DNA from 3 places in the Streptomyces sp. NPDC001231 genome. Region 1 is predicted to be linked to each of the others. Evidence: riboswitches for the same ligand, from Rfam matches in the RefSeq annotation. Region 1 holds a riboswitch; each other region holds the start of a gene.

The links. A riboswitch is a leader RNA that binds a small molecule or an ion and turns the genes downstream of it on or off. The one in region 1 is predicted to bind cyclic di-AMP.
Region 2: it holds a riboswitch for cyclic di-AMP, as region 1 does, so the genes downstream of both, ACFY3J_RS21470 (NlpC/P60 family protein) here and ACFY3J_RS15800 (transglycosylase SLT domain-containing protein) in region 1, are expected to answer to the same signal.
Region 3: it holds a riboswitch for cyclic di-AMP, as region 1 does, so the genes downstream of both, ACFY3J_RS18980 (transglycosylase family protein) here and ACFY3J_RS15800 (transglycosylase SLT domain-containing protein) in region 1, are expected to answer to the same signal.

What each region holds. Positions count from the first base shown of each region.
Region 1 covers NZ_JBIAXS010000011.1:125,708-128,972, reverse strand. Annotated here, with positions in the region: gene ACFY3J_RS15810 (outer membrane lipoprotein carrier protein LolA) at 1-209, opposite strand, end outside; gene ACFY3J_RS15805 (polyprenyl synthetase family protein) at 496-1,506, opposite strand; cyclic di-AMP (ydaO/yuaA leader) riboswitch at 1,992-2,177, shown strand; gene ACFY3J_RS15800 (transglycosylase SLT domain-containing protein) at 2,183-2,668, shown strand; gene ACFY3J_RS15795 (HAD family hydrolase) at 2,921-3,265, opposite strand, start outside.
Region 2 covers NZ_JBIAXS010000017.1:60,899-64,163, forward strand. Annotated here, with positions in the region: gene ACFY3J_RS21470 (NlpC/P60 family protein) at 1-1,591, opposite strand, end outside; cyclic di-AMP (ydaO/yuaA leader) riboswitch at 1,600-1,774, opposite strand; gene ACFY3J_RS21475 (response regulator transcription factor) at 2,001-2,747, shown strand; gene ACFY3J_RS21480 (sensor histidine kinase) at 2,750-3,265, shown strand, end outside.
Region 3 covers NZ_JBIAXS010000014.1:132,371-135,635, reverse strand. Annotated here, with positions in the region: gene eno (phosphopyruvate hydratase) at 1-309, opposite strand, end outside; gene ACFY3J_RS18980 (transglycosylase family protein) at 556-1,293, opposite strand; cyclic di-AMP (ydaO/yuaA leader) riboswitch at 1,298-1,465, opposite strand; gene ACFY3J_RS18975 (transglycosylase family protein) at 1,647-2,687, opposite strand; gene ACFY3J_RS18970 (cytochrome P450) at 2,910-3,265, opposite strand, start outside.

The DNA of each region.
Region 1 (3,265 bases):
GACAGCTGCTGGACGTCCGACTTGGCGATCTTCTCGATGAGTTGCTGTGCGGTGATCTTCGGCAGGTCGGGGTCGCCGGACGCGGCGAGCGCGGGGACGAGCCCGATGGTCGCCGCCGCCACCCCCACCACCGTGACCGGGACGACGTAGCGCGCGGCCTTGCGGCGCCCCGTGCTCAGGTCGTCGGCTTCGGATTCGTTCGGTGCCATGTGTGCCCTACCTCCGTCATCGGCGGCGGCTGTCCTTCTGCACTGGGGTGTCACCCTCAGCCGCCATTCTCACCCAGATCGGTGAGGAGTGGTGTGGTCCGTGGTTTCCATCTGACCAAATCGGCGGGGCGGAAGCGTCAGACCCCGGAGCCAACTCCGTGTACGCCTGCGGTATGACACACAAAGGGCGACGCCTCCCCCACCCCGTAGGGGTAGACGTGGGGAGCGCCGCTCGAAGGGGCCGCCCGGCGGGGGCGGCCGGTGAGGTCGCGGAACCGGACGGGCGTCAGCCGGCCCGGTGCACCACCGCGTCGCACAGCTGAAGCAGTGCGGCCTTCGCCTCGCACTCCCGCAGCGGCGCCAGCGCGGCCCGCGCCTCCTCGGCGTAGCGCACGGTGTCCCGGCGGGCCTGCTCCAGCGCCGGGTGCGCCCGCAGTGCCGCCAGCGCCTCCGCGTGCCGCGCGTCGTCGCTCAGGTCGGAGTCCAGCAGCTCGCACAGGGCGATGTCCTCGGCCAGCCCCAGCCGGGCCGCGCGCTCGCGCAGCCGCAGCACCGGCAGGGTGGCGATGCCCTCGCGCAGATCGGTGCCGGGCGTCTTGCCCGACTCGTGCGAGTCGGAGGCGATGTCCAGGACGTCGTCCGCCAGCTGGAAGGCGACGCCCAGCCGCTCGCCGTACTGCGTCAGCACGTCCACGACCGTCTCGTCGGCGCCGGACATCATCGCGCCGAACCGGCACGACACCGCCACCAGCGACCCGGTCTTGCCGCCCAGCACGTCCAGGTAGTGGTCGACCGGGTCCCGGCCGTCCTGCGGGCCCGCCGTCTCCAGGATCTGCCCGGTGACCAGCCGCTCGAACGCCACGGCCTGCACCCGCACGGCCTCCGGGCCGAGGTCGGCGAGGATCTGCGAGGCGCGGGCGAAGAGGAAGTCGCCGGTCAGGACCGCGACCGAGTTGCCCCAGCGGGTGTTGGCACTGGCCACCCCGCGGCGCACGGCGGCCTCGTCCATCACGTCGTCGTGGTACAGCGTCGCCAGGTGGGTCAGCTCCACCACCACGGCCGAGGGCACGATCCCCGGCGCGTACGGATCCCCGAACCGGGACGCGAGCATCACGAGCAGTGGCCGGAACCGCTTCCCGCCCGCCCTGACGAGATGCTGGGCGGCGCCCGTGATGAACGGGACCTCACTCTTGGTGGCTTCGAGCAGCCCTTCCTCGACAGCCGCCAATCCGGCCTGGACATCGGCTTCGAGAGCCTGGTCCCGCACGCTCAGCCCGAATGGCCCGACGACGGTCACGAGGGGTCTCCTGTCTGCTGGTGTCTGCTGGGGATTACACGGTTTGTCGATAGGTCGCTGCCCTCACTCAAGTCAGCGTATCCGGTCACGTTTCGATCACCGATATCGCCCACCTATACGGGCCAGGCCACTTCACCCGACGTGACCACCATCACGTGTCGGCCACATGGCCCACGCACACTCACACATGAAGTCCGATTCACCCCTATTGGGGTTTCAATTCTCTTTAGTGGTATTTGCTCTTCGGTCGACCGAGCCGTGACTTGGGACACACCCCCTTCCGTCCGCACCATCTCTCACATTCCTCCACATTTCCTTTACGCCCAGCCGAGTTGAGCCTTGGCAGGTGCAAAGGATCAAGCACCACATACCCCCCAGACCAAGGTCAAACAGGACGATGTGTGATTCCGGCACTTGTTCGGGACATGTGCTCTCGCATACGTTCCCGGCACCGACGGGCGGACGCCGAATCCTGCCGCCGCCCGTAATCCCAACGACCCAATGAACCACGGCAGGAGCGGGGGACCCAGGTAAGTCGCCGGGCCGGGCGTCGTACGTACCGCGTACACCGCACCGGAACGGCTAGGGGTGAAGCCGCGCCCTTCAAGGCGCGGCCGGGCACCTCCCAGCCCGAACCCGACAGCTCACCTCGCAGGCGACGGAGAGGAATTCCCCCATGCCTGCAAACGGTCAGCGCCGCTCTTCCCGCACCGCCCGCCTCGTCCGCGCCCTCGCCGTCACCGGCACGGGCGCAGCCGTCCTCGCCGTGCCGCTGCTCGGCGCCACGACCGCGTCCGCGGCGACCCCGGCCACCGTCCGGACGGCCGCGAGCTTCGGCTACTCGAACAACCTCGACGGCTGGATCCGGGCCTCCCTGGCGATCATGGCGGAGAAGGGCATCCCGGGCTCCTACAACGGGATCCACCGCAACATCATCCGCGAGTCCTCCGGCAACCCGCGCGCCATCAACCTCTGGGACTCCAACGCCAAGAAGGGCATCCCTTCCAAGGGGCTGCTCCAGGTCATCGACCCGACCTTCCGGGCCTACCACGTGAACGGCACGTCCTGGGACATCTACGACCCGGTCGCCAACATCACCGCCGCCTGCAACTACGCGGCCAAGCGGTACGGCTCCATCGACAACGTCTTCGGCGCGTACTGACCGGACCGCGGCCGGCGCACAGACCGGCTAGTGCTGTGACCGGAAAGGTTTGCCGGGAAGCTCGCGGCGTCCGGTGCTGGGGGCACCTCCCACGCCGTTCGGGCAGTGGGGGAGCATCGCACAGCGGAGCATGACCCGCGGTACTGGACGTACTCGGGTGATGCGACAACGCGGCTGGGGGTCCCCCTGCTCGAAGAGCTTGGGGGAGCCGTGCCGGGCGTCGCGAGCCGGTGAACCTTTCGGGTCACAGCACTAGACAAACAGTCGTTCGAGGACGACGGCGATGCCGTCGTCCTCGTTCGACGTCGTGACCTCGTCGGCCACCGCCTTGAGCTCGGGGTGGGCGTTGGCCATCGCGACCCCGCGGGCGGCCCACTGGAACATCGGGATGTCGTTCGGCATGTCGCCGAAGGCGAGGGCGCTCTCGCGGCCCAGTCCCAGGTGTCCGGCGGCCAGTGCCAGTCCGGTCGCCTTGGTGATGCCGCATGGCTGGAGTTCGACGGTCCCGGGGCCCGACATGGTGACCGTGGCGAGGGAACCCACCGCGCCGCGGGCCGCCTCCGCCAGCTCGTCGTCGGACAGCACCGGGTGACGCAG
Region 2 (3,265 bases), on a different contig from region 1:
TCGAGCAGTCGTAGGAGCCCGGGCCGGTGGCCCCCCACACGCACGGCTTGCCGATCTGGGCGCGGGCGAAGGCCAGCGCCTTGGCGGCCTTCCGCTCGTAGGCCGAGAACGGGCTGTCGCCGACGCCGACGCCGACGCCTGGGCCGGTGGCGGGGTCGGGGCCGGTGGCGGCCCCCGGCTCGCCCGCCGCTCCCGGGCCGCCGGCCTGGCTGGCGTCGAAGAGCGAGTTGCCGTCCAGCGGCGGGGTCGTGTCGAACAGTCCGGTGGCGTGCTGCTGCCACTGCGCCGCCTCCGGCTGAGGCGCGGGCCGGGGCTCCTCGGCCGGGCGCGCCCCGACGGCGGCGGGCGGCGGCGCGCTCTGCTGCGCGGCGTGCCTGGACAGCATTTCGCCGGCCAGGGCGAGCTTGTTCCGCATCCGCTCCTTGGCGGGCCGCCGCACCGCGCCCTGCCGGTGGCGCGCGACCGAGACACCCGCCCCGCCGACCACCTCACGACCCGCCTCGGCCACGCCCGCAAACCCCGCGACGGGGCCCGCGGGCGGGGTCGCGGTGCCCGGACTTCCGGTGCTGAGCACCTCCATGGCCCCGGTGGCCGACGCCTCAAGGGTCCCGGCGGAGAGCGCCTCCATGGTGCCGGTGGGCGGCGGCTGCATGGTGCCGGTGGGTGGCGGTTGCATGATGCCGACGGGGAGTACTCCCATGGTGCCGGTGGGCGGCGGCTGCATGATGTCGGCGGGGAGGGTCCCCATGGTCCCCGTGGGCGGCGGCTGCATGGTGCTGTTGGGGAGGGCTTCCATGGTGCCGGTGGTCGGCGCCTGCATGTTGCCGGGGGGTGGCGGTTGCATGATGCCGGCGGGGAGTACTCCCATGGTGCCGGTGGTCGGCGCTTCCATGGTTCCCGTCGGGAGTATCCCTGTGGTCCCGTTCGGCAGCGAGTCGATTGCGCCGGTGGGTGGCGGTTGCATGATGCCGACGGGGAGTACTCCCATGGTGCCGGTGGGCGGCGGCTGCATGGTCCTGTTGGGGAGTACTTCCATGGTGCCTGTGGGCACCGGTCCCGCCGTTCCGGTGGCAGGCGGCACCATGGAGCGGGCGGTCAGTTCCGCCACGGGGGAGGCGGCCACGGTGGCGGTGGGTGCGGCGGGCAATTCCGGTGGGGGAGTGGTGTCCCGTACCGCCGCCGGCAGTTCGGGCACCGGGCCCGCCGGGCCCGCGGTCAGCTCCGGCCGAGGCGCCCTGCCCGCCTCGAGGCCCAGTCCCTCGCGGACCTCCGCCGGACGCCTACTCGGCGCGACGGAAGGGGAGTTGGCCGAGTTGGGCATACGGTCCGGCGGCAGGACCGCGGGCATGGTCGGACCCAACTGGGCACGCCCCACGTCGAACCACTTCCTGGCCACCCGATCGATCGCCGGATCGGATCCCCCGGAACCGCCCAAGGCAGCCGAACCGCGCCGCGTACGTGCGCTCTTGCTCATCGCGCGCGTGGCGTTGAAATTCCCCGTGGCGTTCTCCGCCTGGTCGTAGAGGCTGCTGATCCGCTGCTGGACCTCGGCGCGGCTGGGCCTGTCGTCGCTCGGTCGTTCCCGCGTCAAGGAAGACGCACTCCTCCCATGGGCCGCCTACCGGTTCTGCTCTCGGCATCGGGCGGACGTTCTGTGGAAGGCGTGCCCTACGGCCCTTGTCCGGAGGGACAGTTGAGCCGCTTCACCCCGAGGTTGGTCGGTTCCCCGGCTCCGGCTGCTGTGGGGGCGTACCGGACTCGGCGGAGGTCGCACGATCCGACGCGACTCGCCGGAGGCAATCGTGCGGCCTGGTCGTCAACTTAGCGAACATGTGTGCCTGGTGTGAAGAATGAAGCGTGGAATGTCCGATACGTATTCGTGACCTTCCCGTGAGGTGCCTCACGCTCGTCCGGCCCGGCTTCCTTACGGAATGCGGACGTCCGAGGGCGGGGAGCGCTCGGGGGCGGCGTGAGCGTGGGGGTGGTGCCACGCTGGAGGCATGCAGGAGTCTTACGAGTCCACGGGTGCCGGGTCCGGCGAGCGGCGGCCGACCGGGGCGGCGCGGGTACTGGTCGTCGAGGACGATGCCACGGTCGCCGAGATCGTCTCCGGCTACCTGGACCGCGCGGGCCATGTCGTCGACCGTGCCGCGGACGGGCCGACCGCGCTCGCCCGGGCCGCCGCGCACTGGCCGGACCTGGTCGTGCTCGACCTGATGCTGCCGGGCATGGACGGACTGGAGGTGTGCCGCCGGATGCGCGGGCGCGGCCCGGTGCCGGTCATCATGCTCACCGCCCGCGGCGACGAGGACGACCGCATCCTGGGTCTGGAGGTCGGCGCCGACGACTACGTCACCAAGCCGTTCAGCCCCCGCGAGCTCGTCCTGCGGGTGGAGTCGGTGCTGCGCCGCACCCGGCCCGCCACCGCGCCGCGGCCGCTCGCCGCGGCCGGACTCGCCGTGGACCCGGCCGGCCGCCGCGCCACCAGGGACGGCGCCGAACTCGCGCTCACCCTCCGCGAGTTCGACCTGCTCTCCTTCTTCCTGCGCCACCCCGGCCGGGTGTTCAGCCGCGAGGACCTGATGCGCGAGGTGTGGGGATGGGACTTCGGTGACCTCTCCACGGTCACCGTCCACGTCCGGCGGCTGCGCGGCAAGGTCGAGGCCGACCCGGCCCGTCCCCGCCTCATCCAGACCGTGTGGGGCGTGGGCTACCGGTTCGACCCCACCGGGCACGACGGGAGTTGACAGTGCGGGACAACCTGTTCATCGCCTTCTACGCCTTCCTCGGCGCCGCAGTGGCGGGTCTGGTCGGCGCGGGTGCGCTGCGGCTGATCCGGCGGCGTTCGCTGACGGCCTCGCTCGCCGTGGTCGCCGCCGTGGCGGTGGGCGCGATGCTGACGGGCACCCTGGCCGTGGCCCAGGCGATGTTCCTGTCCGCACACGACCTGTCCGTCGTCACCACCGTCGTGGCGATGGCGGCGGTGGTGTCCCTGGCCACCGCGCTGCTCCTGGGCCGCTGGGTCGTGGCCCGCAGCCGCGAGCTCGCCCGCGCGGCCCGCTCGCTCGGCGACCACGGCGACTTCGCCGCGCCCCACCGTCCGGCGACCGCCGAACTTGAGTCGCTGAGCCGCGAGTTGGCGGCCACCAGTGCCCGGCTCGCCGAGGCCCGGGAGCGTGAGCGTGCCCTGGAGTCCTCCCGCCGGGAGCTCGTCGCCTGGATCTCCCACGACCTGCGCACCCCACTCGCCGGACTGCGCGCCATG
Region 3 (3,265 bases), on a different contig from region 1:
GTCGGTGGCGTCCAGGTCGAACATGGCCTGGTCGATCAGGCGCTGCTCGGTGGCGTCGTAACCGACGAGCTCCGGGCCGATCTGCTCGATCACGGCGAGGACGGCCTTCTCGACGCCCTTGCCCTGGTAGCGGTTGGGGTCGCCGTCACGGAGCTCGATGGCCTCGAAGGCACCGGTGGAGGCGCCGGAGGGGACGGCGGCACGACCGGTGCTGCCGTCGTCGAGGCCGACCTCGACCTCGACCGTGGGGTTGCCTCGGGAGTCCAGGATTTCCCGGGCTACGACGACGTCGATGGACGGCACGAGCATCTCCTTCTGGGATGTGACGCTGGAAGTGCGGGGCGTGAGCCTTGCGACTAGAGCCTAACCGTCCCGGGGCGGCGACCGGCCGACCGACCGCCTCGTGGACAGAGTGACGGTACCCTTTGTTCCTGCTCGGAACAAAGGGGAGGGGAAGGTTCGGGAACGGCCGGGCGTCCGGGAGACGAAAAACCCGCCCCGGCGCGTAGGGGGGAACGCGCCGGGGCGGGGGCCCATGAAGGGCGGCACGGGCCCTTACTTCAGGTGGAGCTGCTGGCCCGGGTAGATGAGGTCGGCGTTGTCGACGATGTCCTTGTTCAGCTCGAACAGCTTCTTCCAGCCGCCCTGGACGCCGTGCTCGGCGGCGATGGAGCTGAGGGTGTCGCCGGAGAGCACCTTGTACTCGCCGTCGCCCTTCTCGACCTTCTTGCCGGTGGGCGTGGTGACGGTCTTGCCCGGAGCGGGACGCGTCGCGGAGCGGCTGGCGGCCCGCTGCTCGGTCGAGCGGGTGGTGGTGCTCTTGGCGGAGCTGCCGCTCGACGACGAGGAGGAAGACGACGACGAAGACGAGGACGAGGACGAAGACGAGGACGAGGACGAGGGGGCGCTGCCGGTGTAGGCGGCGCCGGACAGGCCCTTGCCGCAGACCGGCCAGGCGCCCTTGCCCTGGCCCGCGAGGACCTTCTCGGCGACGGCTATCTGCTGCGACTTGGAGGCCAGGTCGGCGCGCGACGCGTAGGCGGTGCCGCCGTACCCGGCCCAGGTGGAGTTGGTGAACTGGAGGCCGCCGTAGAAGCCGTTGCCGGTGTTGATGGACCAGTTGCCGCCGGACTCGCACTGGGCGACCGCGTCCCACTCGGAGGCGGTGGCGGCGGAGGCGTTGCCGACCGCCATCAGCGGGGCGGCGACCGCGGCACCGGCGACACCGGCGAGCGCGATGACACGGGTGGTCCTGGACGTACGACGGTGCTTGGCCTTGCTGGAGAACAGCATGGATGGATCCCCTCACCGACGCCTGCGAGGTGAGCTGTCGGGTTCGGGCCGGTTGAGTTGCCCGGCCGTGCCTCGTACACGAGGCACGGCTCCACCCCTAGCCGCTCCGGTCAACTGCCCGGCGCGGCACTTACCTTGGGTCCCCCGCTCCTGCCCACGGCGCTTGACGCGACGACTGTTCCCGTGCGGCCGCTGGCAGGATTCGGCGTTGCGGCAGCCGGGGCTCGCGGTGACGAGCGGTCATGACCGTAGGCACGCGCTCCGCCGAATTCCAAAGACGATCAGGGCTTCTGAGACTCATCCCACACTTCCCCGAATGGGACATTCGGTGCGAAGCGTGACGTGAACTTCCGCTACTTTTGGGGCGTTTCGGTAGGGACATTCAGGGTCTGACCGGCAGAGATGTGATTCGGGTCGGACCCGATCGCCCCCCTGTTCGCCGCATACAGCGCGTCCCATCCACCCGGGACGTCAAGGGAGTCGGCGATGGACTCGAGCGAGTCGCCGGCGCGGACGGTGTAGGAGTCGGCGACGACGGCGCGCGCGGAGCCGCCGCGGGAGGCGTGACGGCCGGAGGAGGCGGCCGCGTGACTGTCGGCCGGATCCTCGACGGCACTGCCGCCGCGGTGCCGCCCACCGCCGAGCGCGCCGGTGTCGACCAGGGCCGAAGTGCCGCCGATCTGCCACGAGTTGTCCGTATCACCCGGCTGCGGCGTGATCGAGGGCGAGGCGTCGGGCGACTGGGACCCGCCTGCCGCGACATCGGAGGACGTGTCGGACTCGGCCGGCTTGCCCTTCTCGGCGGGCGAGGACGGCGAAGGGGAGGACGTGGTGGGGGACGCGGCCGGCGAGCCGGAGGAATCGGTCGAACCGGGGTCGACGTCCGACGATCCGGACGGGTCACTCGACGACTCCTGCGACGAGTCGGACAGGCCGAGGTCGTCCGTGACGGACTTTCCGGAGGAGTTGGAGGTTCCGGACGAATCACCCACGCCGGTGTCGACCTTCGCCGCCCCGGACTTCTTGCTGAGCCCGGAGAGCAGCCCGCACGTCGGCCAGGCACCGGGGCCCTTGTCGGCGAGCAGCTTCTCGGCCACGGCTATCTGCTGGGACCGGCTGGCCTGGTCGGCGCTCGAGGCGTAGTCGAGGCCGCCGTACTTCTCCCAGTCGTCCTGCGTCAACTGGAGGCCGCCGTAGTAGCCGTTGCCGGTGTCGGCGCTCCAGGCGCCGCCACTCTCGCACTTGGCCACCTTGTCCCACGCGTTGCCGTCGGCCGCGCTGGCGCCGCCGGCGCCGATCAGCGGGATGGCGATGGCGGATCCGGTCACTCCGGCTGCGACGAGGAGGGCCGGAGCCTGACGGGGCCGACGGTGACGACCGTTCCCGGAGAGCATACGGAGACCTTTCGTGCGACAGCGGTGACCCGCGTGGCGACCGCAGACTCGGCGCCACGCTGATGGGTGAAAGTATCGGCTGTCGATCGCTTGTCACAAGTTCATGCCGCACAGATCACGTGAAGATCACACCGTTGAACATTGTCGTCTTCGTGTCCGTCAGTGGGTAGGCGTGGTGCGGCGGCAGGCGCCTTTTCCTGCCTTGTCCGGCTTCCCCGCGACTTACCGACCGGGTGTGAACCGCACCGGCAGCGTCCGCAGTCCGCGCATGATGAGCCCGCCGCGCCAGCGCAAGTCGGCCGGATCCGTGCCCAGTTGCAGGTCCGGGAGCCGGGTGAGGAGGGTGGCCAGCGCGGTCTGGCCCTCCAGGCGGGCGAGCGGTGCGCCGAGGCAGTAGTGGATGCCGTGTCCGTAGCCGAGGTGTTGATTGTCACGCCGCCCGAGATCGAGGACGTCGGGGCCGGCGAACCGCTCAGGGTCCCGGTCGGCGGCGGCGAGGACGACGAGGACCGGCTCGCCTGCGGCGATGTCCTGCCCGCCGATGGTGAGCGGCCGGGTGGCGTAGCGCCAGGTGGCCA